DNA from 2 places in the Acidovorax sp. Q11 genome. Region 2 is predicted to be linked to the other one. Evidence: riboswitches for the same ligand, from Rfam matches in the RefSeq annotation. Region 2 holds a riboswitch; the other holds the start of a gene.
The links. A riboswitch is a leader RNA that binds a small molecule or an ion and turns the genes downstream of it on or off. The one in region 2 is predicted to bind glycine.
Positions count from the first base shown of each region.

Region 1: it holds a riboswitch for glycine, as region 2 does, so the genes downstream of both, ACYZGB_RS08335 (D-amino acid dehydrogenase) here and gcvT (glycine cleavage system aminomethyltransferase GcvT) in region 2, are expected to answer to the same signal.

Region 1 is NZ_JBUDZG010000007.1:67,942-82,532, reverse strand. Features, by position in the region: gene ACYZGB_RS08350 (rhodanese-like domain-containing protein) at 1-383, opposite strand, end outside; gene sorT (SorT family sulfite dehydrogenase catalytic subunit) at 619-1,833, shown strand; gene sorU (SorU family sulfite dehydrogenase c-type cytochrome subunit) at 1,835-2,173, shown strand; gene ACYZGB_RS08335 (D-amino acid dehydrogenase) at 2,227-3,546, opposite strand; glycine riboswitch at 3,638-3,750, opposite strand; gene ACYZGB_RS08330 (2-keto-4-pentenoate hydratase) at 3,976-4,770, shown strand; gene ACYZGB_RS08325 (YXWGXW repeat-containing protein) at 4,853-5,308, opposite strand; gene ACYZGB_RS08320 (hypothetical protein) at 5,468-5,848, opposite strand; gene ACYZGB_RS08315 (DUF6463 family protein) at 5,879-6,286, opposite strand; gene ACYZGB_RS08310 (ABC1 kinase family protein) at 6,324-7,664, opposite strand; gene ACYZGB_RS08305 (DUF2867 domain-containing protein) at 7,651-8,226, opposite strand; gene ACYZGB_RS08300 (TetR/AcrR family transcriptional regulator) at 8,223-9,071, opposite strand; gene ACYZGB_RS08295 (helix-turn-helix domain-containing protein) at 9,254-9,985, opposite strand; gene ACYZGB_RS08290 (hypothetical protein) at 10,138-10,980, shown strand; gene ACYZGB_RS08285 (MFS transporter) at 11,036-12,994, shown strand; gene ACYZGB_RS08280 (Bug family tripartite tricarboxylate transporter substrate binding protein) at 13,010-14,008, opposite strand; gene ACYZGB_RS08275 (1-aminocyclopropane-1-carboxylate deaminase) at 14,121-14,591, opposite strand, start outside.
Region 2 is NZ_JBUDZG010000002.1:93,731-108,321, forward strand. Features, by position in the region: gene ACYZGB_RS02855 (NAD(P)H-dependent oxidoreductase) at 1-433, shown strand, start outside; gene ACYZGB_RS02860 (MFS transporter) at 495-1,808, opposite strand; gene ACYZGB_RS02865 (acyltransferase family protein) at 1,798-3,015, opposite strand; gene ACYZGB_RS02870 (MerR family transcriptional regulator) at 3,080-4,114, opposite strand; gene ACYZGB_RS02875 (FKBP-type peptidyl-prolyl cis-trans isomerase) at 4,119-4,526, opposite strand; gene soxC (sulfite dehydrogenase) at 4,717-5,970, shown strand; gene ACYZGB_RS02885 (c-type cytochrome) at 5,963-6,619, shown strand; gene ACYZGB_RS02890 (Crp/Fnr family transcriptional regulator) at 6,629-7,240, opposite strand; gene gcvP (aminomethyl-transferring glycine dehydrogenase) at 7,257-10,169, opposite strand; gene gcvH (glycine cleavage system protein GcvH) at 10,313-10,687, opposite strand; gene gcvT (glycine cleavage system aminomethyltransferase GcvT) at 10,883-12,031, opposite strand; glycine riboswitch at 12,082-12,208, opposite strand; glycine riboswitch at 12,230-12,319, opposite strand; gene ACYZGB_RS02910 (TRAP transporter large permease) at 12,337-13,614, opposite strand; gene ACYZGB_RS02915 (TRAP transporter small permease) at 13,611-14,105, opposite strand; gene ACYZGB_RS02920 (TRAP transporter substrate-binding protein) at 14,256-14,591, opposite strand, start outside.

The sequences.
Region 1 (14,591 bases), on a different contig from region 2:
ACGGCGTCGATCTGCGCCAGCCCCACCAGCAGGTACTTGTCGGACTTGTGCGTGGCGCCCACCAGCTCATAGCCCCGCTGCAGCGCCGAGGCTGCCACCTGCGCCGGGCCGATGAAGATGTCGTAGCCCGCGCTGCGGGTGGCGCGCATCACATCGGCCATGTCGTCGCTGGTGGCCAGGGCCACAGACTGACCCGAGGCCTTGGCCAGGCCCGACTCGGCCGCCGTGCGCAGGATGGAATGGGCGGCTTTGCGCGCGGTGGGCTCCACCGCCACCATGGCCGTGAGCTGTGCCAGTGCCGAACTGCAGCCGAGGCCCCAGCAGAGCAGCACGGCCAGCTGGGCGCTCGCACGGTGGGCTTTGGATTTTTTCTGGATGTTCATGGTGTCGCCCTTTCTTCGTTCTCTCTCCGAAGCGGCGAATATGCCCACGCCATCTGACATGCGTGCAGATGTTTCGGATGTTTTGTATCTGTTACTTCTGTTAACGCAATGTTGCGTGCGCCGGGCCGGAGCTGCCCCACAGAATGCGGGCTGCCTCCATCGGCCAGAGGGGGCTGCCACCGGGCCGGGCCCCCTTGCCTGCCCATCCCACCCCCCCTAGTTTGGAGACCCTCCCATGACACATTCCACGACCTTGCCGCGCCGCCACCTGCTGGCTGGAAGCGCCGCCGCCCTGGGCGCGCTGGGCCTGGCAGGGTGGACGGGCAACGCCCGGGCCCAGGCGGCCGCTGCCCCGGCCGCCAAGCCGCTGCCCGCCTATGCAGGCTGGAAGACGCCCGAAGCCCTGATCGTGCACAGCACCAGCACGCTGGAGACGCGCCGCTCTGCATTCGGCACCAGCGTCATCACGCCGTCCAACCAGCTGTACGTGCGTAACAACCTGCCTGCGCCCGACGCGGCCATTCTGGACAACCGCGATGCCTGGAGCGTATCCGTCGAAGGGGTGAAAAACCCGCGCAGCCTGACGCTGGCCGAACTTCGCACCCTGGGCGTGGAAACCGTGGCCACGGTGCTGCAGTGCTCGGGCAATGGGCGGGGCTTTTTCCCCAGCAAGCCCAGCGGCACACCCTGGCAGGTGGGTGCGGCAGGTTGTGTGGTCTGGAGCGGTGTGCCGCTGCGCAACGTGGTGGCGGCCCTGGGTGGCCTGGCCGATGGTGCTGCTTACCTGACCGGCACGGGCGGCGAAAAACTGCCCGAGGGCGTGGACCCGCTCACCGTGCTGGTGGAGCGCTCGGTGCCCGTGAAGGCACTGGATGACGCTCTCCTGGCCTGGGAGATGAATGGCGAGCTGCTGTCGCTCGCGCACGGCGGCCCGCTGCGGCTGGTGGTGCCGGGCTACCAGGGCGTGAACAACATCAAGTACGTCAAGCGCGTGGCGTTTACCAGCGCACAGTCACAGGCACGCATCATGTCGCACGGCTACCGCATGTCGCCCCCCGGCAGCAAGGCCAGCCCCGACCAGCCTTCGGTGTGGGAGATGGGCGTCAAGTCCTGGATCAACGGGCCGCTGCCCGACAAGGGCGCGCTCAAGCCCGGGCAGGTGCAGGTGCATGGCGTGGCCTTTGGCGGCACACGCGGCATCAAGGGTGTGGAAGTCTCGGTCGATGGTGGCAAAACCTGGTTGGCGGCCAAGCTCATCGGCCCCGACCTGGGCCCGTTTGCCTGGCGGCAGTTTGCGCTGCCCGTGCGTCTGGAGGCAGGCAGCCATGTGCTGGCCAGCCGCGCCACCGACACGGCGGGCAATGTGCAGGCCGAGCAGCGCGAGGAAAACCTGGGCGGCTACAACAACGCCAGCTGGCGCGACCACGCTGTCACGGTGGCTGTCGCCTGACATGGGGCGGTGGAACCGAGCGCGCCACCTCGGGGTGGCGCTGTGGGCTGTCGGTGCCTGTGCGGCGGCCTGGGCCGCCGACCCTGCCGAACTGGCGCGTGGCAAGGAGCTGTTCACCAAGATCCAGCCCGCCTGCGCGGTGTGCCACACGCTGCAGGCCGCTGGGGCCGAGGGCCAGGTGGGCCCGGTGCTGGATGAGCTGAAACCCGACGCGGGCCGCGTGTTGCGCGCGCTGAAGGCAGGCATCGGCGTGATGCCCTCGTATGCCGAGCGCATGAGCGAGAAGGACATGCTGGCCGTGGCGCAGTTTGTGGCGCACGCCACGGGCGCGGCCAAGTAGGCGCGGGCTTTCGTGGCGGTTGCAGCGCTGCCTCGCTGCAACCGCGCGCTGCTTCAGGCCGCCGTGCGCGACGGCACCAACGCCGCGCCCGCCGCACGCCCCTGCAAGCCCTGGAACGCAAAGTCCACCTCGGGCACGCGGCCGCTCACGATGTCGGCCAGGGCCTTGCCCGAGCCGCAGGCATGCGTCCAGCCCAGCGTGCCGTGGCCGGTGTTGAGGAACAGGTTGCCCACCTTCGTCTTGCCGATCAGCGGCACGTTGCTCGGTGTAGCCGGGCGCAGTCCGCTCCAGAACTGGGCCTGGCTCGCGTCGCCCGCGCCAGGGAAAAGCTGTTCCACACGCCGCACGATGGCCTCGCAGCGCACCTGGTTCAGGTGGCGGTCGTAGCCGTTCAGCTCGGCCGTGCCTGCAATGCGCAGGCGATCACCGCCGCGTTCGCTGGTGTAGCGCGAGAACACGAGCTTGAACTCGTCGTCTGTCAGGCTCACCTGGTGCGCCTTGCTGGCGTCTTTCACCGGCATCGTCACCGAGTAGCCCTTGGCCGGGTAGATGGGCAGCTGGATGCCCAGCGGCTGTGCCAGCAGCGGGCTGAACGAGCCCATGGCCAGCACAAACGCATCGCCGCGCACGCGCTCGAACCGGCCCTCGGCGTTGGTCACTTCCACGTGGTCGATGCGGCCGCCTGCCTCGCGCAGTGCGGTGATGTGGTGGCCCATGCGGAACTGCACGCCCGCCGCCTCGCACAGCTTGGCCAGCTCGCGCGTGAACTGGTTGGCATCGCCCGATTCGTCCTCGGCCGTGTAGGTGGCGCCCGCCAGCTGCGGGCGGATGTGGGCCAGCGCGGGTTCAAGGCGCACGGCCTCGTCGGCGCTGATGACCTGGCGCTCGCAGCCCAGCTGGCGCATCTGCTCGGCCGGGGCCAGTGCGCCGTCGAATTCCTTTTGGTTGGTATAGAAGTGGAGGATGCCCTGCGTGCGCTGGTCGTACTGGAGGCCGGTGGCCGCGCGCAGCTGCTGCAGCGTGTCGCGGCTGTAGGTGCCCAGGCGCACGATCTGCTCGATGTTGTGGCGCGTGCGCGCGGGCGTGCAGTTGCGCAAAAAAGACAGGCCCCACAGCCACTGGCGCATGTCGGCTCGGATGCGGAACAGCAGAGGCGCGTCCTCCTTGCCCAGCCACTGCAGCACCTTGAGCGGCGCGCTGGGGTTGGCCCAGGGCTCGGCATGGCTCACCGAGATCTGGCCGCCGTTGGCAAAGCTGGTTTCGGCGCCGGGCGCACCCTGGCGGTCGATGACGGTCACCTCGTGACCGAGTTGCGAGAGGAAATAAGCCGAAGTCACGCCGAGCAAGCCGGCGCCGAGAACGATCACGCGCATTTTTGAAGCCTTTTAAGGGGTCTGCGCCTGATGGGTATGCGATTGCAGCTACTAAATCAATAGCAAGCAGCTGGCGCATGTCCGCCAGGCTGCCGCTCCCCCTGTCCTTGGTACCTGAGAGATTCACCGCCATCCCACCCGGGCTGCGGCTTGCTCCTTCGGTGCGCTTCGCGTTGCGCGAAGCGGCTCTCCAGACGGCTTTGAAAAATGGTGCAGTACGGAACCTGAGCGTGTATGGGAGTTTGCGCCTTCGGTGCACAGCGGGCGGTGCCACTGCGCTCTCCTGCGGGGGCCATTCTAGGAGCGCACGACACGCGAAAACCGACTCCTGTGCGCTAATGGGCCGCAATCGTTGCTGATGCTGGGGCCGTGGGCCCCCGGTGGCTGGTGGCCATAATTTGCCGATCTCCCTGACCCTGGAACCGCCCCATGCCCGATACCGCCTTTGACCCGCAGACCAGTGCCGCCGTGCTCACCATGGCCCGCCAGGGGCGCACGCCCCGCCCGCTGGACCTGCCCGCTGGGTTGCGCCCGCAGAACGCGGCCCAAGCCTATGCGGTGCAGGACGCGGTGGTGCGCGAGCGCGGCGAGGTCGCGGGCTGGAAGGTGGGCGCGGCATCGCCCGATGCACTGCCCGCGCGCGCGGCGCTCACCCGCGATTCGGTCTGGGTGGCGCAGGCCCAGCACGCCGGGCAAGCCGCTGTGCACCTGCCCGCCGCCGGTTTTGTGGTGCTGGGGGTGGAGGCGGAACTGGCCTACGAACTGGGCGCCGATCTGCCCCCGCGCGCCGCGCCCTACAGCCTGGACGAGGTGCGTGCGGCCCTGGTGTCGGTGCGCGCTGCCATCGAGGTGTGCGACACCCGTTTTGCCGCCTGGGCCCAGCAGGGCGAATGGAGCCGCCTGGCCGATCAAGCCTGCCATGGCGCCCTGGTGGTGGGCGCCGGGACGGCCGATCTAGCGGCAGTGCAGCCGCTGGCGCAAGGGGTGAGGCTGTGGGTGAACGAATCGGTGGCCGTGCAGCACACCACCTGGGGCAACCCGGCGGGCGACCCGCTGCGGTTGCTGGTGTGGCTGGCCAACGAAGGCGCACACAGCCTGGGCGGGCTGCGCGCAGGCCAGTGGGTGACGACGGGCTCGTGCACCGGCACCGTGCTGGTGGCGCCGGGCACCCGGGTGGTGGCGGATTTCCCGGGCCTGGGCCTGGCGGAGCTGGTGTTCGACTGAACAGCACCCAGCCAACGCTGCCCCAGTCCGCCGCGCCTTTCAGCGCCTGTTTGTGATCTCCTGCGAGATCGTAAACAGGCTCTCAGTTGCGGTAAGGGTTGTCGGGGCTGCGGTCGTGGCGGTTGGATACACCGTCGCCATCGCGGTCCCGGTCGTGGCGGTTGGGCACACCATCCCGGTCGCGGTCCCAGCCGCCACGCTGCATGTCCCAGCGGCCGCCATGTTCCACCCAGCGCGGTTCGCGGTAGTGGTACCCGGGGCGGGCCTTGACCCAGTGGCCTTGCTGCCAGACATGGCGGTGGCCACGCCACTCCCAGTGGCCGGGCACCCAGACCATGCCCCGGCGTGGGTGGGGCACGGCCTCATGGCGGGGTGGTGGGGGCGCCTGGTACTGCACCACCACAGGCGCCGGGCCGTGGTAGCGGGGCGCGTCCGCACCGATGACAACGGTGGCGCTGGTGTGCTGCGCGTGCGCTGCCGTGGCGGCAGCCAGCGTCAGCAGGGCGATGGATACAGCGGCGAGTGCATTGCGGGCCATGGTGAACTCCTAAAAATGGTCCCTGTCGGAACCGGAGCCTTGATGCTGCGGGCCCTGCGTCAAGCCGGTGTAGTCGGATTGCGAAGTCTTGTGAAGTTGTGTTTCCTGGGGCGGAGGCGCATGGGAGGAGTGTGATTTTTGTCACGCTCGCGGCAGGGCTCAGCGCCACCAGATCACCACCGCCAGCAGCATCAGCGCTACCCATGCGGGGTGCCGCCCCTCGGTGGCAAAAAATACGAGCAGCCCGCAGGCCAGCGTGGCGCCTGCCGCCACATCCGCTACCCAGGCGCCCAGGCCCGCGTCCACGGGCACCATGCCCAGGCGCCACAGCAGGGCGCTGAAGGCCCAGCCCAGCACCGTCACCAGGTGCCAGCTGCCCCAGAGGATGCGCACATGCTGCTCGCGCAGCACGGGCTGGCCGCCTGTGGGCACCACGCCACGCAGGCGCAGGGTGCGGAACACCAGGATTTCTCCGAGCACGGAATGGACGGCGCCCACCAGGGCCAGGCCCACGGCTGCAAGCACCAGCGAAGTGTTCATGTTTTGTCTCCTCTTGGGACTGGGCACTGCTCAGGCGGCCAGGGTCCGTTGGCCGGGGGACCAGCACATTGCCAGCGCGGGTGGCAGCACCAGCCAGAAGCCCGATGCGGGCATGAGCGCGATGCCCAGCAGTGCCAGGGCCAGCACCCCCAGACCCAGTGGACGCAGCAAGCCGGGGGCTGGCGCCGCATGGCGCTCGATCAGCAGCACGGCCCAGCCCAGCAGGGCCAGCACGGCGCCAAACAGCACGAACCAGGCCACAGCGCCCGCCATGGGGTCGGTGCCCACGCTGTCGATCACGCCGCGCCGAACGATCTCCTCCAACTGGGGCGGGAACACGATGGCGGCAAACAGCGTGTGGATGGCGGCCACGGCGAGCAGCCACAGGCCCTTCCAGGCGGTGCGAAGCGTAAAAGGAGGTGGGGGGGTGAGGGTCATGGCGGGCAAGCTCCGTGAAGGGGGCATGGTCAGGTGGTCAGGGCTTGGCGGTGGTGCGGGCGAGCCAGTGCGCGCCCCGGGTGTGCACCCGTGCGCCCAGTTGCGTGAGCAGGTGCATCAGTCCCATCCACATGCGCTCGAACGCGGGCATTTCGCAGGGCACTTGCTGCAGGTGGCGGCCCAGCACGCGCTGGTCGGCGGGTGGGGTCAGCGGCGGTGGGGTCTTGGTGCCAAAGTCAAACACCGCCTGTGTGAAGGGCTCGATCTGCCAGGCCTGCATCTCGGCCAGCGCGGGGGCCAGGTCAGTGCAGTAGGTGGGCAGGCTCACATCGGCCCCGGCCAGACCCAGGGCCTGGTAGGCCTGCAGCACGAGTGCATGGCGCTGCGGGTCGTCCGCAGGCCGCAGCAGCGCCGACCAAGCCTGCGCCACCTGGGCGCGAAACCCTGCGGACAGGCTGCGCGTGCAGCCAAAGTCCAGCACGCCCACCGTGCCATCGGGCGCAAACACAAAGTTGCCCGGGTGCGGGTCGGCATGCACCCGCCCCAGCACAAAGAGGCAGTGCATGAACCAGTCCCACAGGTGCTGCCCGGCCTGGTCGCGCTGCACCTGCGTGGGTTGGGTGGCCAGCCAGGCCTGCAGCGGCTGGCCCGGCAGAAACTGCTGCGTGAGCACCTGGGCGCGGGTGTGCGACAGGATGGGCCGGGCCATCACCACCCCCGGCTGCGCGGCGTGCTCTGCAAACCACTGCAGCTGTTCGGCCTCCTGCAGGTAGTCCACCTCGCGCAGCAGGGTGGCTTCGATCTCGGCCATCACGCCGTCCATCACCGCGTCGGTGGGCAGGGGCAGATCGGTGTGGGCCAGTGCGCGCAGCGCGGCACGCATGAGCTGCATGTCGCTGGCAATGGTGGCGGCGATGCCGGGGTACTGCACCTTCACGGCCACCGTGCCGTGGCCCGTCAGCTGTGCGCGGTGCACCTGGCCCAGGCTGGCGGCGGCAAATGCGGTGGGCTCGAAGTGGTCGAACAGCGCCTCGGGCTCTTGCCCGAAGGCCTGGCGGAACACGCGGCCCACCAGTGCGCGGTTGAGCGGTGGGGCCTGGTGGTGGGCGCGGGCCAGCTCGCGCCGCACGCCCTCGGGCAGCAGCTGCGGGTGCATGCTGAGCAGCTGCGACACCTTGAGCGCCGAACCCCGCAACTGCCCCAGCGCGCCGAACAAGATGCGGCCCAGCGCTGCCTCGTGCTCGGCCTGCGCCTGGGCTGAACGCTTGCGCGTGCGGTGCGAGAGCTCGGCCATGCCGATGCGCGCTGCCGCCAGCCCGGTGATGGCGCTGCGGGCCAGCTTGCCGGTGCGCGGGGCGTCCGTTTCAGTTTTGGCCATGGTTTGCCAGGCGCTGCGCCGTGCCGCGTGCAATCACGCGGTGGATCGGCGTGATCACCGCCATGTACGCGTGGCCCAGTGTGTTGTGGATGTGCACCACCGTGCTCAGCACCACCCGGGGCGCGGCGCCGGGAGCCGCGGGCTGTTTGCAGATGGACACCTGCACGTCCAGGTGCTTGTCGTCCTGGCCCATCACCACCTCGGTGTCGCTCAGGTGCCGGATGCGGAAGATGCCCACCCGGTCGCCCACGCGGTAGCTGCGCGCGTCGCGCAGTGCGCGGCCACTGGCGGGCGGGTGGCCGTCGTGCAACTGGCCCAGGTCCTTCAGGCCCACCAGGCGCACGGCCTTGTTGCGCACAAACATGAGGGCGCGTGTCCATGCCGGGGTGCGGGCCGCCACATCCAGCCACGACTGCAGGGCCGAGCGTGCGGGGTGTCGGTCGGTCACCTCGTAGGCGTCAAAAAAATCGGCCCCGGGCAGCGTGGCGTGGATGGCCGTGCCCTGTGGCACCTGGGTGGCGCGCGCGGTGGTGGGGGCTGCGATAGCGGCGGGCGAATTCATGGTGTGCTCTTCTTTTTGTGGGTGGCGGCGGGTGCCGCCGCCGGGGTGCGGGGCGCGCGTGTGGCGCGGCGTGGGGGCGGCGCCGGGGGCTCGGGGCTGCGCGCGGATGGGGCAGCCGGGGCACTGCCCAGCGTCTGCCGCGCCAGTTGCAGCATGCCCAGCAGGCCGCTTCCGTGCTGGGCCATGCGCGCCATCTGGCTGCGCAGCACAAAGCCGCCCAGCTGCGCCACGCGGTTGACCAGGCCCACGCGCAGCGCCTGCACCAGCACACCCAGCGACAGGTCCACCAGCTGCGTGGTGTCAGCGAACTCGTCGGAGGTGTCGGCCAGCCAGTAGCTCACCACGCCCGCGAGGTAATCGGTATAGAGGCTGCCCGCCAGGCCCTTGAAGTCGCAGGGCTCGATCTCGCCGCTGGCCTCGGCGGCTTCCAGAAAACTGCTCACCGCATCGCGCAGGCCCTGGCGCGCCGCCAGGGGCTCGGCCAGCATCGACAGCGGCGAGCGCCGCGCCAGCCCGCGCACCTGGGCCACGAACTCGCGGTCGGCCAACAGGCGCTCCAGCACCGCGTCGGTCAGGCGCTGCAGCTTTTCCTGCAGGCCGTAGCCATCAAACCCCGGGGTCTGCAGCGTGTCGGCCAGCGCCTGCTGGACGGTGTCGTCCAGGTAGCCGACCACGATGCGGTCCTTGGTGGGGAAGTATTTGTAGATGGTCGCGTCGCCAATGCCTGCGGCACGCGCGATGTCCTTCATCGTCGTGCCGTCAAAGCCCTGGCGGGTCATGAGGTCCACCGCGCTGGCCACGATCTGGCGGCGCGTGGCATCTTGTTGCTGGCGGGTGGTTTTCATTTGACTATCTTTAAATTAACAAAATTTGTTATTTAAAGAATAGTTGTTTCTCTTTGAGGGGTCAAGCCTCGTGGGCCGCTGTGGCTTGTTTTGAGAGCCTGTGAGGCTCCTTTTGATGCACTTTTTTGGCCTTCTCCGCGCATGGGTAAAGCGGATTAAGCTATCAATAAGTGAGCATTCGGCTACCTGCGCATGCTGGAGAACGCCTCGAACTCCCAGCTGCGCATGGCCAGCAGCAGGGTGTAGCCCTCGCGCTCGCGTTCGGGCAGCTTCTGGTCGGCCAGGTGCTGCTGGGCAAAGTCCTGGGCCACGCGCTGCATGCGCTCCATGAAGGCGGGGGCCAGGCTGCGGCTGATGTTGCCGTGCACCAGCAGCACGCCTTCGCCCGTGCCGTCAAAGCCGCCCGCAAAGTAGTCGAGCAGCGCGTGCTCGCGAAAGTAGTTCATCACCGGGCCATGGGGCCGCCAGCGGAAGGTCTTGGCCAGCTTGAGGCGGTAGCGGTTGAGCGGCCGCAGCTCGATGATGCCGATGCGGTCGAGCTGCGCGAGGTATTTGATGCCCTCGGCCTCGGTGAGACGGTAGGTGGTGACGACCTGCTCCAGCGTCCATTGGCTGAGCACGCAGATCGCCATCAGCAGCAGCTTCTTGTCGCCCACCACGGCCTTTTCCTGCTCCTGGCTCAGCTCCTTGAGCAGCGGCTGCGCATCGGCCACGCGCCGCGCCAAGTCGGCAAAGTCCAGCGCCAGTGCGCGGCAGATGGCGTCGATGCGCGACAGCGGCATGTCGCCCTTGGCCAGCATGCGCTTGACGCTGGACTCGGCCATGCCCAGCGCCTGGGCCAGGTCGGCGTAGGTCATCTGCGCGGTTTTCAGTTCCTTTTTCAGGGCGGTGACGAGGTCGGCGGTGGTGCTCATGGCTGGGGGCGGTTGGCGGGTATTGGTGGGTGTTAGGTATCAATTATCAATACCCAGGGTGGCATGGGTAGCCCTTTGTGCGACTTTTACGGGGCCCAGACGCGATGGCCTGCCCACACTGCGCGGCATTCCAACCCCGCAGGATTTCCGCCATGCCGTTGTTTTCTTCCGCAACTCCTCTCAACCGGGCCGAGACTGGCTTGTTGCTGGGCGCTGCTGCCCTGATCGCCCTGGCCGTCTGGGGGCCGGTGCTGCCCGCCAGCGAACACCAGCATGCGTTTGCCGACCAGCGGGTGTGGCTGGGGATTCCCTGCGCACTCGATGTGCTGAGCAATCTGCTGTTTGCACTGGCCGGTGTCTGGGGGCTGGTGGCGCTGCGCCGGGCGGTGGGCTTGGACGGGGCCTCGCGGTGGCTGGCCGGGCTGTTTTTTGCGGGCCTGCTGTGCACGGCAGCGGGCTCCATGCTGTACCACTGGCAGCCACACGACGCGGGCCTGCTGTGGGACAGGCTGGGCATGGTGCTGCCCTTTGCAGGCCTGCTGGGGCTGGCGGCCACCAGCCGCGTGAGCGAGCGCGCCGGGTGGGCCGCCGCCGGTGTGGTGCTGCTGGCCGGGCCGCTGGCCGTGGTGTGGTGGGCGCACACCGGCAACCTGTTGCCCTGGGCCGTGGTGCAGCTGGGCGGCATGCTGGTGGTGCTGGCCCTGGCGTGTTTGCCCCGGCGCGATGGCGCGCTGGCGGTGCACCTGGGCGCGGTCATCGGCCTGTATGCCGTGGCCAAGCTGTTCGAGGCGGCAGACCACTCGGTGTTCGACGCTACCTACCAGGCGGTGTCGGGCCACAGCCTCAAGCACCTGTTTGCCGCAGGTGCGGCCTGGCCCGTGTTGACGGCTCTGGCGGCACGGCACCCCCGCCCGGCATCCGGCGGTCCGCAAGTCACGCTGTTTGTGCAGAATGGCGCCCACGCCGTGGGTGTCGCCCGCAGTTCACGTGTGTGAAGCGCGGGCGCGGAAAATTCCAATAAGCCAACCCATCGGAAACGAGGAGAAACGCATGCATCCCGAGACCCCCTCAGCCAGCGCGGCGCCAGCATCCGTGCCAACGCCCACGCAGACCCATGAGGACCCGAACCAGTTTGCCCTGCTGCGCCAGCGGCGGTTCGCCCCGTTTTTCTGGACGCAGTTCTCCGGCGCGGCCAACGACAACCTGTTCAAGTTCGCGTTCACCGTGATGGTGACCTACCAGCTCAGCGTGGACTGGCTGCCGCCCGCCATGGCCGGGCTGGTGATTGGTGCGCTGTTCATCCTGCCGTTTTTGCTGTTCTCGGCCACGTCGGGCCAGCTCACCGACAAGTACGACAAGACGAAGATGATCCGCTTCGTGAAGAACATGGAGATCGCCATCATGCTGGTGGCGGCCGTGGGCTTCATCGGCGGCAACATCCCCATCCTGCTGCTGTGCACCTTCCTCATGGGCGTGCACTCCACGCTGTTTGGACCGGTCAAGTTCGCCTACATGCCTCAGGTGCTCAGCGAGCGCGAACTCACGGGTGGCAACGGCATGGTCGAGATGGGCACCTTTGTGGCCATCCTGCTGGGCAATGTGGCGGGCGGCCTGCTGGTGGCCATCCCTGGCATTGGCCACACCACGGTGGCCGTGGCCTGTGTACTGGCGGCACTGGTTGGGCGCGCGGTGGCGCATTTCATCCCCTCGGTGCCTGCCACCGACCCTGGCCTCACCATCAACTGGAACCCCTTCACCGAAACCTGGCGCAACCTCAAGCTCGCGCACGGCAACATCGTGGTGTTCCGCTCGCTGCTGGGCATCAGCTGGATGTGGTTCTTTGGTGCGGTGTTCCTGAGCCAGTTCCCCAGCCTCGCCAAGAACGTGCTGCATGGCAACGAGCAGGTGGCTTCGCTGCTGCTGGTGGTGTTTTCGATTGGCATCGGCATCGGCTCGCTGCTGTGCGAGGTGCTCTCGCGCAGGCATGTGGAGATCGGCCTGGTGCCGCTGGGCGCCATCGGCATGAGCGTGTTCTCCATCGACCTGTACTTTGCGTCGCGCAGCCTGCCGCCGTCTGAAATCATGGGCCTGGCCGCCTTCATGGCCCAGGGCGCCCACTGGCGCGTGATGATGGACCTGCTGCTGCTCAGCCTGTTTGCGGGGCTGTACAGCGTGCCCATGTATGCGCTGATCCAGATGCGCAGCCAGCCCACGCACCGCGCACGCATCATCGCGGCCAACAACATCCTCAACGCGCTGTTCATGATCGCCAGCTCGCTCATCGCAGGCGCCTTGCTGGGCGCGGGCTTCACGGTGCCGCAGATCTTCCTGTTCACCGGCATCGCCAACGCGGTGGTGGCGTTCTACATCTTCATGCTGGTGCCCGAGTACCTGCTGAGGTTTGTAGCCTGGGTGTCGTCGCGTTTCGTCTACCGCTTCAAGGTGCAGGGCGACGAGAACCTGCCTTCAGCGGGCGCCGCCATTCTGGCCTGCAACCATGTGAGCTTTGTGGATGCCGTGCTGCTCATGGCAGCCAGCCCACGCCCCATCTACTTCGTGATGGACCACCGCATCTTCCGCGTGCCCGTGCTGGGCTGGCTGTTCCGCCTGGCCAAGGCGATCCCGATTGCGCCCTACAAAGAAGACCCCAAGACCTACGAAGCGGCCTTTGACCGTGCAGCCCAGGTGCTGCGCGAGGGCGACCTGCTCGCCATCTTCCCCGAAGGCGGCATCACCAAGGACGGGCAGCTGCAGGAGTTCAAGGGCGGCATCATGAAGATCATCGAGCGCGCGCGTGCCGAGGGCATCGAGGCCCCCGTGATCCCCATGGCACTGACCAACCTGTGGGGCTCGTACTTCAGCCGCATTGAGCAGGGCGGCGCCATGGTACGGCCGTTCCGCCGGGGCTTCTACAGCCGCGTGGGCCTGAATGTGGGCTCTGCCGTGGCCCCGACCGAGGTGCAGCCCACGCTGCTGCGCGAGCGGGTGCAGAAGCTGCTGGCGGCCTGACGGTCCCGGGTGGGTTCAGTCCGCCCGGATTTGCGCGCGCTGGGCAATGGCGCGCATGCGCGGCAACTCGTCTTCGATCTGCGTAAGCACGGCACCGCCCGTGGCGTACGACGGCTCCAGCCCGACGGCGATGAGCTTGCTGCGGACCTCCGTGTCCGCCAGGGTGTCGGCCAGGGCCTTGTGCAGTTTGGCCTTGGCCTCGGCGGGCAAGCCGCGTGGCGCAACCACGGCCAGCCAGGAGTCGGCCGAGAACCCGGGGAAGCCACTTTCCGCCACCGTGGGCACGTCGGGCAGCTGCGTGGCCCGCGTTGCACCCGTGACGGCAATGGCCTTGATCTTGCCCGCCTTGAGCTGTGGCAACGCTGCCGCCACGGTGTCGATGGTGAAGGGAATCTGCCCGCCCATCAGGTCGGCCATGGCGGGGGCGCTGCCCCGGTAGGGCACGTGCATCAGCTTGATGCCAGTTGCCGACCAGGCCAGCTCGGCCGCGAAATGCCCTGTGGTGCCGTTGCCGAACGAGCCGTACGAGAATTTGTCGGGCGTGCGCTGTACGGCGGCGATCAGCTGCCGGAGGTTGTTCACAGGCACATCGCGGTGGGCCAGCAGAATCAGCGGCACACGGGCGACCAGGCCCACGGGCTCGTAGCTTTTGACGGGGTCGTAGGGCAGCTTGGCGTTCAACGCAGGGTTCACGGTGAAGGTGGAGCCGGAGCTGATCAGCAGCGTATAGCCATCGGCAGGCGCATTGGCCATATAGGCCGCGCCCACCACGGTGCCCGCGCCCGCCTTGTTCTCCACCACGATGGGCTGGCCCAGGCGGTCGCCCAGTTTCTTGCTGATCGTCCGGCCCACGATGTCCACGGCGCCCCCCGGCGGGAAGGGCACGACGAGCTGCACCGGTTTGGCGGGATAGCCATCGGCATGGGCCAGCTGCAGCGGGCCCAGCCCCAGCCCAGCGAGGGCTGCCGCCAACAGGACCACGCGACGCCGTCTGACAAGCTGCAAGCACTTCATGGGGACTCCTTGGATCGGGGGAATGGGCGGGCCCCCCGCCTAGCGGCAAGGGCCTCTTCAGATCAGCGACAGCCCGGCCAGCTGTGCCAGCCGGTGCTGCTCGCTGGACGCATCAGCCGTTGCGAAAAAGAAAGCTGTAGGCGTTGAGCGCCGGCACCCCTCCCAGGTGCGCATACAACACGCGGGAGCCTTCGGGGAATTCGCCCTTGCGCACCATGTTGATCATTCCGTGCATGGACTTGCCTTCGTACACCGGGTCGGTGAGCATGCCTTCCTGGCGTGCGCACAGGCGGATGGCTTCGAGCGTGCCCTCGCTGGGCAGGCCGTACTCGGGGCCGCCGTAGCGCGTGTCCAGCACCACGTCCTCGGCGGTGAGTTCCTGGCCCAGCTCCACCAGCTTCGCGGTGTTCTGGGCGATGCGCAGGATTTGCGCGTGGGTTTGTGCGGGCTTGGCCGAGGCGTCGATACCAATCACCTTGCGCGCCCGGCCGTCGGCCGCAAAGCCCACCACCATGCCTGCTTGCGTGCTGCCGGTGACCGAGCACACGACGATGTAATCAAACTGGAAGCCCAGCTCCTTCTC
Region 2 (14,591 bases):
GGCCCAGATCACTGACGGCTCGCACCTGCTGGTGTTTGCTGCGTGGGACAACTACACAGCCGACCGCATCAACATGATGTTCGACCTGACCAACGACCAGCGTGGCTTCAAGAACGAAGGCTGGGAGAACTACCGCCAGATGCTGCTGTCCAGCTACCCCCAGCGCGATGCCGAGGTGAACTTCCAGCACGCCGCACGCCAGGCCTACATCGGCATGAGCGCCGCGTTGATCGCTGCGGCGTTTGAAGAAGTGGATTCCACCCCCATGGAGGGTTTTGATCCCAATGCGCTGGACGAAATCCTGGACCTGCGCGCCCGTGGCCTGCGCAGCGTGGCGATTCTGCCCCTGGGCTACCGCGCCGACGAAGGCGACTGGCTGGTGAGCCTGAAGAAGGTGCGCCGCCCCCGCGAGCAGTTCGTCACGGAAGTCTGAGGCCGTCAGACCCTGTGCAAAGGCCGGGCAGTTGCCCGGCCTTTTTCTTGCGCGCAGGGTTTCAGCGCGTGGCGGGGGCCGTATCTGTGACGCGGCGCATGGGTGTCAGCACCCAGGCCAGCGCAGCCAGCACCACCAGCGTGCCGCCGCTGGCCGCAAACAGCTGGGGCAGCGTGATGCTTTTCATCACCCAGCCCGTCACCGCCGCAGAGATGGGCGCCAGGCCCATGAAGATGAACATGAACAGGCTCATCGCCCGGCCCAGCAGGGCCGGGGGTACGCGCTGCTGGATCCAGGTGAACACGCTCACCTGCATGAAACCGCCCAGCAGGCCAATCACCAGCATCAGCAGCGCGCCCTGCCACACGGCGGTGATCAGGCCCATGGGCACGAACAGTGCACCGATGACCGCGTCGAACGCCAGGATGGTCATGCCCAGGCTGCCGATGCGCAGCCGGGGCAGCATGCCCGACACCACCATGCCTAGCAGCGTGCCCGCGCCATGGGCACCCACGATGATGCCGAAGGCGGCGGCGCCCAGCGCGGGCGTGCTGCTGGCCAGCACGGGGATCGCGATGTGGATGGGCCCCATGATGAACAGTGCGACTGCGCTCCAGTAGAGAAAACAGGTGCGCAACTCGCCGTCGCGCCAGAAATGTGCCAGGCCCTGGGCCACCGACGCCAGCACCGCCTGGGGCGCTGCTGCGGGGGCTGCGCTGCCCGCGTGGGTTTGGACTTTGGACAGCGTCCAGGCCGATACCGCAAAACTCAGCGCGTCAAGCGCGAAGGCCAGGCCAATGCCAAAAGCGTTGGCGCGGGCAGCAGGGGTTTCGGTTGCCCCACCGGTGGCCTCTCCCGTGCCAAACAGCGCGATCAACAGCCCCGCCAGCAAGGGACCGAGGAACATGGTCAGCTGCCGCAGGCTCAGGCTGATGCCGTTGGCGGCCTGCAGCTGATGGCGCGCCACCACATGCGGCATCATGGCCGTGCCCGCCGGGATGCTGAAGGCCGTGGCCAGGCCAATGCCCAGTGACAGCGCATACACCATCCACAGCGTGAGCGTGCCTGCAAACACCAGCCCCGCCAGCACGGCCAGCAGCACCAGGTTGATGTATTTGGTGATCATCAGCACCTGCTTGGGCGAATGCCGGTCTACCAGCGCGCCGCCGATGAGGATGAACAGCGCACGCGGCACGCTGACGAGGGCCAGCACTGTGCCCAGCACCAGGGTGTCGCCAGTCATCTGCAGCACCAGCCAGGGCAGGGCGATCAGCGTGAATTGATCGCCCAGCATGGAGAGCAGGGCGCCGCCGGTCATCCAGCGGAAGTTGGGGTTGCGCAGCAGCGCTGCGCGGGCGTCGGTTTCAGGAGGCATGGGGAGTGGGACTTTGTGGCTGGCGCACGCGGGCGTGGCGCTTGCCGTTGAGAAGAGTGCCGAGGGCGCCAAAGCGCACCAGCAGGTGGTAGCTGGCCAGGCAGAGCACGGTGGTGGCCGCGATGTTGAGAGCGATCTTGACCCCGGCTGGCCAGTGCAGTCCGAACATCAGCGCGCCAAAGCCAATGGTCAGGGGCATGTGCACCAGGTACACCCAGTACGAGCTGTCGGCCAGGTAGCCGAGTGCGGGGCTCGGGTGGCGCAGGTGCGCAGCAAACAGGCCAATCAGCGCAAAACTCCAGCACCAGGCCGTGGCGTTGTAGGCAAAGGCGAAGGCCAGGCGCAGCGCTAGGGGCAGTTCGTGGGTGCCGACGGGCGCCTGCCGCAGTGCCATGCCCGAGGCCAGGAAAAGCACCAATCCCGCGACGGCGTACCACTGCCAGCGCCGCATGTAATGCGTCAGCAGGGCCTGCCGGTGCTGGTGCAGCGCCAGCCCGAAGCCGAAAAACAGGCCGTTGTGCAGCCATTCGGTCCAGGGCGGCAGAAAAGAGCCTGTGGGGTGCACCAGCCCATCGCCATACTGCGCACCCACGGCGGCCAAGGCGGCAGCCAGCAGGGCGATGCCCCAGGGCTTGCGCCCGAGAGCGGCAAACCACTGCCCCAGCGTTGCCCCGGCGTTGGGGGCGGTGCGCTTCAGCAGGGTCTGCACCAGCGGGGTCAGCAGGCTCATCCACAGCAGCATCCACAGAAACCACAGGTGCAGGGTGGTGGGCCCGTCGGGCACCCCCGGCATGCGGGGCCTGAGCGTGGGGTCCAGCCCCCAGGTGCCGTAGGCCATGCGGTGCAGGAACGCCAGCGCAAGCACGGCGCACAGTAGATACAGGGGGGGCCAGAACACGGCAAACGGCAGTGCCAGGCGGCGCAGCCGGTGCCGCACCAGGGCGCGGGGCCCGCGTTGCTCCATCAGCAGCGCCACAAAGAAGCCAGCCAGGATGAAGAAAACCGGCATGCGAAAGGCGTGGATGAAGGCCACCAGCAGATCGGCCGCCGGTGTGGTCTGGTTGTCGCGCCAGGGCAGCAAGGGCGGCCCGCTCATGTGGATCACTGCCACATGCAGCACGATGCCCAGCCACATCATGGCGGCGCGCAGGTTGTCCAGTGCGTACAGGCGCGTGGAGGCAGTTGCCGGGGGCTCAGGGAGAGTCATGGGTTGGTCCGTTCATGCAGACCAACTATGGTCCCTCACGTAGCGTGAGGGTCAAGCAGTTTTTTCAGTGCTGCGGTGACACGGGCTGAGAGGCGGAGGCTGCATGGGCCAGCGCCGCATGCAGATAGGCCCGCACGGGGGCGCTCAGCGGCGCGCCCGCCTGAAGCAGCGGCTCGTTGGCCGAGGCTGTCAGCAGTTTCTCGCGCAGCCCGGGGCGCTGGCCGGTCAGTTGGTCAAACAGCGCATTCCAGCGCAGCGCAGCGGCGATGGCGTCCGGGTGGCGTGAAGGAAGCCCACGGGCCAGGAGCTGCTGTGCATCGGCCTCCAGCGCGGCCCAGTGGGTATGAGGCACGTGGCCCAGCGCCCGCAGGTCGTCACGGGTCAGGTATTTCTCCAGCAATGCCATGCGCAGCTTGATGGCGACTTCGACGTACTCGATCATCTCGCCCGGTGGCGCATGGTTGCGGCCTTGGGTGCTGGGCTCGGTGCGGAACATATGGCCCCAGCGCTCCAGCAGGTCGATGTCGCCGCCCATCCAGTGCAGCATGAGCGCCATCCAGCGGTACGCCAGTGCCTGGACTTCGGGGGCGTCGGGTGGCAGTTTCCGGTCCATGGCTTCGCGCACCAGGTCTTTGACCACCAGCCAGTCGGCCTCGATCAGGCTCCAGTTCGTGAAGATCTGTTTGAGTTCGGCCGAGCTGAAGTACTTGCCGTAAGTGGTCATCAGCGCGAGCGCCTCCAGCCAGTTGCCCATGTTGGGCTCGGCGCCCGCCATGAGGCCGTCGCGCAACATGGTCAGGCGGGCGCGCAGCTCGCTGGCCTGCGCAATCTGCTGGTCCAGCGCGCGGATCTGCTGGCCGATGATGCGTTCGGGCGCCACGCCGTCGCCCGCCAGCAGGTTGCTGATGTCGCTGAGCGCCAGGCCCATCTGGCGCATGGTCTGGATGCCATGCAGCCGCTGCACATCGGACTGGCTGTAGAGCCGGTAACCCGCCTCCGAGCGACCCGAAGGGGTGAGCAGGCCAATCTCGTCGTAGTGGTGCAGCGTGCGCACCGTGAGGCCGGTGCGCCGTGCGAGGTCACCGACCTTCAGCAGCATGGGCTCAGCGGCCGACGGAAATCAGCTCGACTTCGAAGTTCAGCGTGGCGTTGGGCGGGATCACGCCACCCGCACCCCGTGATCCGTAGGCAATGGCGGGCGGGCAGGTCAGCTTGGCCTTGCCGCCCGGCTTCATGCGCTGCACACCCTCGGTCCAGCAAGGGATCACGCCATTGAGTGGGAACGAGGTGGGTTCGCCACGCTTGTAGGAGCTGTCGAACTCCTTGCCGTCCAGGAACATGCCCTTGTAGTGCACTTTCACGGTGTCGGTGGCCTTGGGCGAGTCGCCCGTGCCTTCCTTGAGGGATTCATAGACCAGGCCGCTGGCGGTGGTGACGGGGCCCGAGGCCTGCGCATGGGCAGCGGTAAACGGAGCGGCCAGCAGGCCAACGATGAGGAGGGCAGGGGAGATGCGCACGGGGTTCCTTGGAATTCAACAAAGGGGGCGGCTGGCACCAGGGACCTGGGGCCAGTGGCGCGCCAGTGTAAGGGTGTTCGGACGCAGGAGGCCGCGTTAACAAGCGTTAATGCGCGCGGCGCCACACGTCACCACACTGGCTCCGCGGCCGATGGGTGCCGTTTCCACTCGCGGAGATAGACGGATGCAATCACATGACGGCCCTGGCGGACTGTGGGCACGCAGGGCTTTTTTGGGCGCTTTGGCAGTTGGCGGTGGCATGGCGCAAGCGCAGCCAGCGCCATCCGCGCAAGAACCCCTGGCCGCGCGGCTGCCGCAGAGCATGGCGCGGCCTGGCGGCGCCGATGTGCCTTATGGGCAGCCATCGGCCTACGAGGCGGCCGTGCAGCGCTCGGTGTCGCACGTCTCGGGTTTTGCGGGGTGGCGCACGCCACTGCAGCACCAACGCGGCATCATCACCCCGAGCGGGTTGCACTTTGCCGTGCACCACAACGGGGTGCCCGACATCGATCCTGGCCGGCACGAACTGCGGCTGCATGGTCTGGTTGACAAGCCTTTGCGCATTGACCTGGCCCGGCTGTTGCGCTACCCGATGGTCAGCCGCGTGCATTTTCTGGAGTGCGCGGGCAACTCGGCAGCCAATGCGCTGTCGCCCACAGCGTTGGACCAGACCCTGGGCGAACTCGCAGGCGAAGTGTCGTGTTCGGAATGGACGGGGGTGCCGCTGGCGTACCTGCTGAACGAGGCAGGGCTGAAGGACAGCGCCCGCTGGGTGGTGGCCGAAGGGGCAGATGGTGGGTCGCACAGCCGAAGCCTGCCGCTCAAAGCGCTTCTGGAGCATGGCATGGTGGCGCTGTACCAGAACGGCGAGCGGCTGCGGCCCTCGCAGGGCTACCCCATGCGCCTGTTCATGCCCGGCTGGGAAGGCAACGTCAACATCAAATGGCTGCACCGGCTGGAGGTGACCGACGCGCCTGCCTACACCAAGGATGAATCGGGCCTGTACACCCAGGTGCTGGCCGACGGTCGCATCGAACGCTTTGCCTTCCACATGGACGTGAAATCCGTCATCACCCACCCCTCGGGCCAGCAGACGATGCCCGAAACCCAGGGCTTCTATGAAATCGCAGGGCTGGCCTGGTCTGGCTACGGCCGCATTGCCCGGGTGGATGTGTCGGTGGACGGCGGCCGCAGCTGGACGGCTGCGCAGTTGCATGGGCCGGTGCTGGACCGCGCGTTCACGCGCTTCACGCTGCCCTGGAAGTGGAATGGACGCCGCGCGGACCTGTTGAGCCGGGCCACCGATGAGCATGGCCGCACGCAGCCGCTGCGCGGCGAGTGGAAGCGGCGCTACGCCTTGCATTCCTTCAACCACTACAACGCGGTGCAGGCTTGGCGCGTGCAGGCCGATGGGCGCGTGGAGAACCTGTATGCGTGAGCGCCTGTTTCACCACCGCTCGTTCGCGAGGATGGCAGCCTTGCGGCGGGGCGGATGGATGTTCGCAGCGGTCGTACTGCTGCTGTACGCCGAGGTCGCCAGCCAGGCGCAGACGCAGCCCGCGCCCGGCATGGCACCTGCAGCGCCGCCAGCTGTCATCGGCCTGGCGCAGCCACTGTCTTCCGAAGAGGTTGAGCGCTACGCCATCACCATCTTTCCTGATGGCCGCAATTTGCCGCCGGGCCGAGGCAGCGTAGCGCAAGGCGCGCAGCTGTATGCGCGGCACTGCGCGGCGTGCCACGGCGCGCAGGGCATGGAAGGTCCGGCTTCCCGCCTTGTGGGATCGGATGGCTTCATCGCCTGGAACGACCTGTTGCGGCCTTTGCGTGTGCGCCAGTACCCCTTGCAGGTGCTGTCGGTGGGGGCAATGTGGCCGTATGCCACCACGGTGTTCGACTACGTCCGCCGGGGCATGCCGATGCATGCTCCCAAGAGCCTGACCGATGACGAGGTATATGCCGTAACCGCGCATCTGCTGCACTGGAACGGTCTGGTGGCCGCCAACGCGGTAATGGACAAGGAAAGCGTGCCCCAGGTGGTGATGCCGGGGCGGGACCGCACGGTCAGTGCGTGGCCGCTGGTGCGGTAAACGTCGGTTTCAGCCGCCGCGCGCTGCGTCTACCATGCCCAGCCTGGCTCGGATGCGGGAGAGCGACACCGGCGAGATGCCCAGGTAGCTGGCCACATGGTGCTGGGGCAGCTGGCTGGCCAACTCTGCGTGCGAGGCCAGGAACGCCTGGTAGCGTGCCTCTGGCGGATGGCTGAGCAGTTCGGCCTCGCGCCGGGCGTGCGACTGGAAAACGTAGCCCAGGGCTTCTTGCAGCGGGGGGCCAATCTGCGGAAAGACTCCCATCCAGTCTTGCAAGGTGGAATAGTCCAGCTCCACCGCCTCCACGGGCGCCAGTGCCTCAATGGCGTAGGGGCTGGGCAGCGCAAGCGGCGGCAGGCTGCCCGCCACCCATTTGCCCTTGCCGTGGAACGAGCGGTTGCGCTCGGTACCCTGTTCGTTCAGGTAGAACAGCCGCACCACGCCGCTGCGCACATGCCAGCAGCGTGTGCTGGTTTCACCGGCACGCTGCAGCAGCGCGCCAGCGCCGAACTGGCGGCGGGGCAGCGCTTGCCACAGTGCAGCCAGAGCGGGCTCCGTCTGGACGAGCGCCTCCAGCGCGGGCGGTTCGCAAACGTTGCAGGCGCTGGGCGAGGCGGTCACAGCGCGCTCCGCCCACTCAGGCGTAGTCCGACACCGGGATGCAGCTGCAGCTCAGATTGCGGTCGCCCCACACGTTGTCCACACGGCCCACGGGCGACCAGTACTTGGCCTGGCGCAGGGCCGCCACGGGGTAGGCGGCCGCTTCGCGGGTGTAGGGGCGGGCCCATTCGCCGCTCAGCAGGTTCTCGGCCGTGTGCGGTGCGTTCTTGAGCGGGTTGTTGTCCTGGGGCAGCTTGCCCGCTTCGATCTGGCGGATCTCTTCGCGGATGGCGATCATCGCGTCGATGAATCGGTCGATCTCGAACAGCGTTTCGCTCTCGGTGGGCTCCACCATCAGCGTGTTGGGGACCGGGAAGCTCAGTGTGGGCGCGTGGAAACCGTAGTCGATGAGGCGCTTGGCGACATCCTCGGCCATCACGCCGCTGGTGTCCTTCAGGCCGCGCAGGTCCAGGATGCACTCGTGCGCCACATGGCCGTTGGCGCTGGCGTACAGCGTGGGGTAGTGGTCCTTGAGGCGCGCGCTGATGTAGTTGGCGCTCAGGATGGCCGTCTCGGTGGCGGCCTGCAGGCCGTCTGCGCCCATCATGCGGATGTACATCCAGCTGATGGGCAAAACGGCGGCGTTGCCCAGGGGGGCGGCGCTCACCGGGCCGACCTTGCCAGTGGCAGGGTTGCGCGGCTGATCGCCCTGACCGGGCAGGCCAGGAAGGAAGGGCACGAGGTCTTCGACAACACACACGGGACCGACGCCAGGGCCGCCACCGCCGTGGGGAATGCAGAAGGTCTTGTGCAGGTTCAGGTGGCTCACGTCGCCGCCAAATTCACCAGGCGCGGCCACGCCCACCAGGGCGTTCATGTTGGCGCCGTCCACGTATACGCGGCCGCCGTGGCTGTGCACCAGGGCGCACAGCTCCTTCACCTGGGTCTCGAACACGCCGTGCGTGCTGGGGTAGGTGATCATCACGCAGGCGATGTTGCCGCTGTGCTGCTCGCACTTGGCCTGCAGGTCGGCCAGGTCCACATTGCCGTTGGCGTCGCAGGCCGTCACCACCACCTGCATGCCCACCATCTGGGCGCTGGCGGGATTGGTGCCATGGGCGCTGCTAGGGATCAGGCAGATGTTGCGGTGGCCTTCGCCACGCGACTCGTGGTAGCCCTTGATGGCCAACAGGCCTGCGTATTCGCCCTGGCTGCCGGCGTTGGGTTGCAGGCTGATGCCGGCATAGCCCGTGGCCTCGCACAGCCAGGCGCGCAGCTGTTCGTCCAGCGCCTTGTAGCCCTGCTGCTGGTCAGCCGGGGCAAACGGGTGCATGTTGGCAAACTCGGGCCAGGTGATGGGGATCATCTCGCTGGTGGCGTTGAGCTTCATGGTGCAGCTGCCCAGCGGGATCATGCTGCGGTCGAGCGCCAGGTCCTTGTCCGACAGCTGGCGGATGTAGCGCAGCATGCCGGTCTCAGAGTGGTGGGTGTTGAACACCGGGTGCGTGAGGTAGCGGCTGGTGCGGCGCAGCGCGGCGGGGATCAGCGGTTCGATGCCGTTCTCGAAAGCGTCGAAGGTGGGCAAAGCCTGGCCGTCCTTCGCAAAGATCTTCCACAGCAACTCGATGTCGGCGCGCGTGGTGGTCTCGTCCAGCGAGATACACAGGTAGTTTTCAAAGCAAATTCGCAGGTTTGCGCCTGACTGTATTGCCTTTGCAGCTATTGATTTTGTAGCGCCATCGGTTTTCAGCACCAACGTGTCGAACGTGGCTTGTTCACGCACCGGCGCGCCCAGTTGCACGAGGCCCCGGGCCAGAATGGCGGTGTAGCTGGCCACGCGCTGGGCAATGCGCTGCAGGCCCTCGGGGCCGTGGTACACGGCGTACATGCTGGCGATCACGGCGGGCAGCACCTGGGCCGTGCAGATGTTGGAGGTGGCTTTTTCGCGGCGGATGTGCTGTTCGCGGGTTTGCAGTGCGAGGCGATAGGCTGGCTTGCCGTGCACGTCCACGCTCACGCCCACCAGGCGGCCGGGCAGGTTGCGCTTGAACTCGTCGCGGCAGGCCATGAATGCGGCGTGGGGGCCGCCAGCACCCATGGGCATGCCAAAACGCTGGGTGGTGCCCACCACGATGTCGGCGCCTTGTTCGCCGGGCGGTGTGATCAGGGTCAGGGCCAGCAGGTCGGCGGCCACGATGAAGGCGGCCTGCTTGGCATGGGCTTTTTCCACATCGGCACGCAGGTCGTCAATGCGGCCGCTGGTGGCAGGGTACTGGGCCAGCACGGCAAAGTAGTCGCCCGCCAGCAGGCTGTCCCATTCCTCGGCCGAGTTGGCCAGGCGCACTTCCAGGCCCAGGGGCTTGGCGCGGGTCTGGATCACTTCAATGGTCTGGGGGTGCGCGTCGCCGGCCACCACAATCACGTTACTCTTGCTCTTGACCGAGCGCTTGGCCAGGGTCATCGCCTCGGCGGCTGCCGTGGCTTCATCGAGCATCGACGCGTTGGCAATCGGCATGCCGGTCAGGTCGCACACCATGGTCTGGAAGTTGACCAGAGCCTCCATGCGGCCCTGCGAAATTTCAGCTTGGTAAGGCGTGTAGGCGGTGTACCAGGCGGGGTTTTCGAGGATGTTACGCAGGATGACGCCCGGCGTGTGCGTGCCGTAGTAGCCCTGGCCAATGAAACTCTTAAGCACCTTGTTTTTGCCCGCAATGGCCTTGAGTTCGGCCAGCGCTGCGGCCTCGGTGGTGGCCGCTGGCAGATCCATGGCGCGGCTGCGTGCGATGGAGCGCGGCACGATGGAGTCAATGAGCGCGCGGCGCGAGGCCTCGCCGATCACGGACAACATGTGGGCTTCATCCGCTGCGTCGATGCCGATGTGGCGGGGCAGGAATTCGGCGGCGTTTTCCAGCGCGGACAACGGCAAGGAGGTGGGCAGGGCGGCAGTCATGGCGGGCGTTCGGGGTGCTATGAAAAAAGAAGCTGCTGGCGCTTGTCAGTCGGACATTTCAAAGGATTTTTCTTTGAAATCCAATGGAATCAAACGCAGGCAGCTATGGTTTTGAAACCGGAGACGAATGGGCCAAGCGCCCATCAGGCGTTGGCTGCAAAGGCCGTGTAGGCCGTCTCGTCCATCAGGGCGTCGAGCTGGGCCACATCGGCCAGCTTGACCTTGAAGAACCAGCCCGCGCCCAGCGGGTCGCTGTTGGCCAGCGACGGGTCGGCGCGCAGGGCTTCGTTCACTTCCACGATCTCGCCGGTCACGGGCATGTACACGTCGGCAGCAGCCTTCACGGACTCGACCACGCCCGCCACGTCACCCTGGCTGAAGCTCGCACCCACCTCGGGCAGGTCCACAAACACCACGTCGCCCAGCGCATCTTGTGCGTGCACGGTGATGCCCACCACGGCAGCAGCGGTGTCGGCGGTGTTGATCCATTCGTGTTCTTTGGAAAATTTGACGGTCATGGGGAAGCTCCTCAAGCAACGGGTAAATAAAGGAATCAGCAATGTAAGCGGCAAAGGGCCGTGGTTTATGCCTTGGCGTGTGCGACGTGCGTGGCGCATGCCAGCGCCCCCGCGCAAGGGCCGCCCCGCCGCGCTGGGGGCGTCCCCCTTCCAGGGGGAAGGCGCCGTAGGCGACTCAGGGGGTATGTCATTTCTTCAGCCGCGAAAGTAGTTGGCGGGCGTGAAAGGCATGGCGCGCACTTCCATGGGCACGGCCTTGCCGCGCACGATAGCGTTCACACGCGTGCCGATGGCGGCAAATGCGGGCGCCACATAGCCCATGGCCACGGGCTCGTTCACCGTGGGGCCCAGCAGGCCACTGGTGACTTCGCCGATCTTCTGGCCGTCCGTGCTTTGCAGCTCGGTGTGCTCGCGTACGGGCACACGTTCCAGCGCCACCAGGCCTACGCGCTTGCGTAGCAGGGTGGCGGGGTTGTCGATCTGCGCCAAGACTTTGTCGGCGCCCGGGAAGCCGCCCGCGCGGGCGCCACCGGTGCGGCGCACCTTCTGGATGGCCCAGTTCAGTGCGGCTTCAGGCGGCGTGGTGGTGGTGTCGATGTCGTTGCCGTACAGGCACAGGCCCGCTTCGAGACGCAGCGAGTTGCGGGCACCCAGGCCGATGGGTTTGACCTCGGGCTGGGCAAGCAGGGCGCGGGCCAGGGTGTCGGCCTGCGCAGCGGGCACCGAGATTTCAAAACCGTCTTCACCGGTGTAGCCGCTGCGGGTCACAAAGCAGTCGCAGCCTGCAATGCTGAATGCGCCGCCGGTCATGAACACCAGTTTTCCCACGCCGGGCGCGAGGCGGGCGAGGGCGGTGACGGCCTGCGGGCCCTGCAGTGCGAGCAGGGCGTGGTCGGGCATGGGCACCACTTTGCAGCGCTGGCCGATGCGGGCCTGGATATGGGCAATGTCGCCCACCTTGCAGGCGCCATTCACGATCACGAACAGCGTGGACTCTCCATTCACCTCGCCCTGGTTGAAGAACATCAGGTCGTCAATGACCGTGCCCTCGTCGGTGAGCAGCAACCCGTAGCGCTGCTTGCCTACGGGCAGGTCGATCACGTCCACGGGCATCAGGGTTTCAAACGCCGCAGCTGCATCGGCGCCGATGAGTTTGAGCTGGCCCATGTGCGATACGTCGAACAAGCCCGCTGCGGTGCGGGTGTGCACATGCTCGGCCATCAGGCCTGCGGGGTACTGCACGGGCATGGAATAGCCCGCAAAAGGCACCATGCGGGCGCCCAGCTCGATGTGCAGGGCGTTCAGGGGCGTGGTGAGCAGGGTAGACGTGGCAGGGGCTGACATGGCGGAACTCCGGGGCAAATGGGGGCCGCAGCCACACGGGTGGCCACGGGATTTGCCCTGCTGTCCGCTTTACCTGAGAGATTCACCGCAGCGCCCTGGCTGGCCATGCGGTTTGCTCCTTCGGTGGATGGCCTCATCACGCGGTGCGGTGGGCCATCTCTCTCCAGCAAGGGAACGCCCGCATCACTGCGGGCGGTTGTCAGTCCTTTTGCCTGAGCGTTCGGCTGCTGCCTGCGCCTTCGGCGGTGCTGCACGCCCTGTTTGGCGGGCGGAGCACTCTCTCCTGACGGGCGGGATTCTAACGCCTACTTGGCATAGACCAGGTCACGCAAGGCCAGAGAAATCGATGGCACATAGGTAATGACCAGCAGGCACACCAGGATCACGCACACAAAAGGCAGCAGGTGTTTGATGATCCGGTCCAGCGAGATCTTGGCCACCGTGCAGGCCGCAAACAGGTTCACACCAAAGGGCGGTGTGATCATGCCCAGCGCCAGGTTCACCACCATGATCAGCCCGAAATGCACCGGGTCGATGCCAAAGTGCATGGCCACGGGCGCCAGGATGGGCGCCAGCACGATGATGGCGGCGCTGGTCTCGATGAACATGCCGATCACGAACAGCGCCGCATTCACGCCCAGCAGGAACAGGGCAGGGGACTGCAGCACGGCTTCGAGCCAGCGGCCGATGGCATCGGGCACCCCGGCACGTGTGATGAGGAACGCAAACAGCCCGGCGTTGGCGATGATGAACATGATCACCGCCGACGAGATGGCCGACTTGCGCAGGATGGCGAACAGGTCCTTGATGCGGATCTCGCGGTAGATCACCATGCCGACGATGAGCGCATAGAACACGGCCACGGCCGATGCTTCGGTGGGGGTGAAAACGCCGCCGTAGATGCCGCCCAGGATGATCACAGGCATGAGCAGCGCCCAGCCTGCCTGCAGCGTGGCCTTGCCAAAGGGCATGCGGCCATCGCCGTCGTTCTTGCCCCAGCCCTTGTACTTGCAGTACGCCCATACGAAGAGCATCAGCGCGGCGCTGATCAGCAGGCCCGGGCCAAAGCCCGCGATGAACAGCTCGCCAATGGACACTTCGGCGCTCACGCCGTACAGGATCATCGGAATCGAGGGCGGAATGATCACGCCCAGCTCGGCACTGGTGGCCTGCAGCGCCGCCGCATAGCTGGTGGGGTAGCCATGCTTGATGAGCGCGGGGATCAGGATGGCACCAATCGCAAACGTGGTGGCTACCGACGAGCCCGAAACGGCCGCGAAGATCATGCAGGTGAGCACGCAGGTCATGGGCAGGCCGCCCTGCACGCCGCCCACGATGCTCTTGGCAAACTCCACCAGGCGGCGCGAGATGCCACCGGTCTCCATCAGGTTGCCCGCGAGGATGAAGAAGGGGATGGCCGCCAGCGGAAACTTGTTGATCGAGGCGAACATCTCCTTCACCGAGATCAGCATGTTGGCGTTGGATGCCTGGATGCCCAGGATGGAAGCGAGGCCGATGGACACGGCCACCGAAATGGTGAGTGCAAAGCAAATCACCATCGTTGAAATCATGACCATGCTCATTGGGCGGTCTCCAGTTCCATGCGCAGGGGGTCGATGAGATTGCCGATGATGCCGACAGTGCAGAACAGGCCGCCGATGGGCATGGCCAGGTAGGCCCAGAACATCGATACGGATTCCAGCCCTGCCATGCTCTGCACACCACCGCGCTGGGCGTAGTCCCAGCCGTACCAGATGACGATGCCGATCAGCGCCAGGGCTGCCAGCGCGACCACCCAGTCCAGCACCCGCCGCAGGGCGGGAGGGCTCCAGCGGTACAGCACATCCACGCTCACCATCGCCCCCTGGCGGAAGGCGGCGGGGATGGCGAGGAACACCATCCAGATCAGGCTGAAGCGGATCAGCACTTCCGTCCATTCGGCGGGCTGCTCCAGCACAAAGCGCATGAGGATCTGGAACATGCCCAGCGAGGCAGACAGGGCCAGCATGGCGCAGGCCCCCAGCATGGCGATGAACGTGGTCCATCGTTCAAAGGTGAGAAAAGCATTTTTCATGGGGCGGTTCCAGCCATGGGCAGTTGTTGAATCAACAGGGGGAACAACACGGTAAGCAATCAGGCAATAAACCCGGGGCGAGAATAAAAACGCCCGATAGCGCTTGCGCTACGGGCGTTGGTTGCTACTACAACGATAGTAGCGTGGGCATCACTTGAAATCGCGGATCTTGTCGAGCGTGGCCTTGCCGAACTGTTTTTCGAATTCGGCATTCACGGGGGCCAGTGCGGCCACAAACTTGGACTTGTCGGGGTTGTCCACCACCGTCATGCCCTTGGCGCGCAGGTCGGCCACACCCTTGGCATCGTCTTCGTCCACGCGGGCCCGATTGGCCTTGGTGCCTTCCTTGGCGGCGTCGATGAAGGCCTGTTTGTCCGCGGCCGACAGTTTCTCGAAAGCGCCCTTGTTCATCACGAAGATGGCAGGCGAATACACGTGGCCGGTCAGTGTCAGGTGCTTTTGCACCTGGTCGAACTTGGCCGAGAT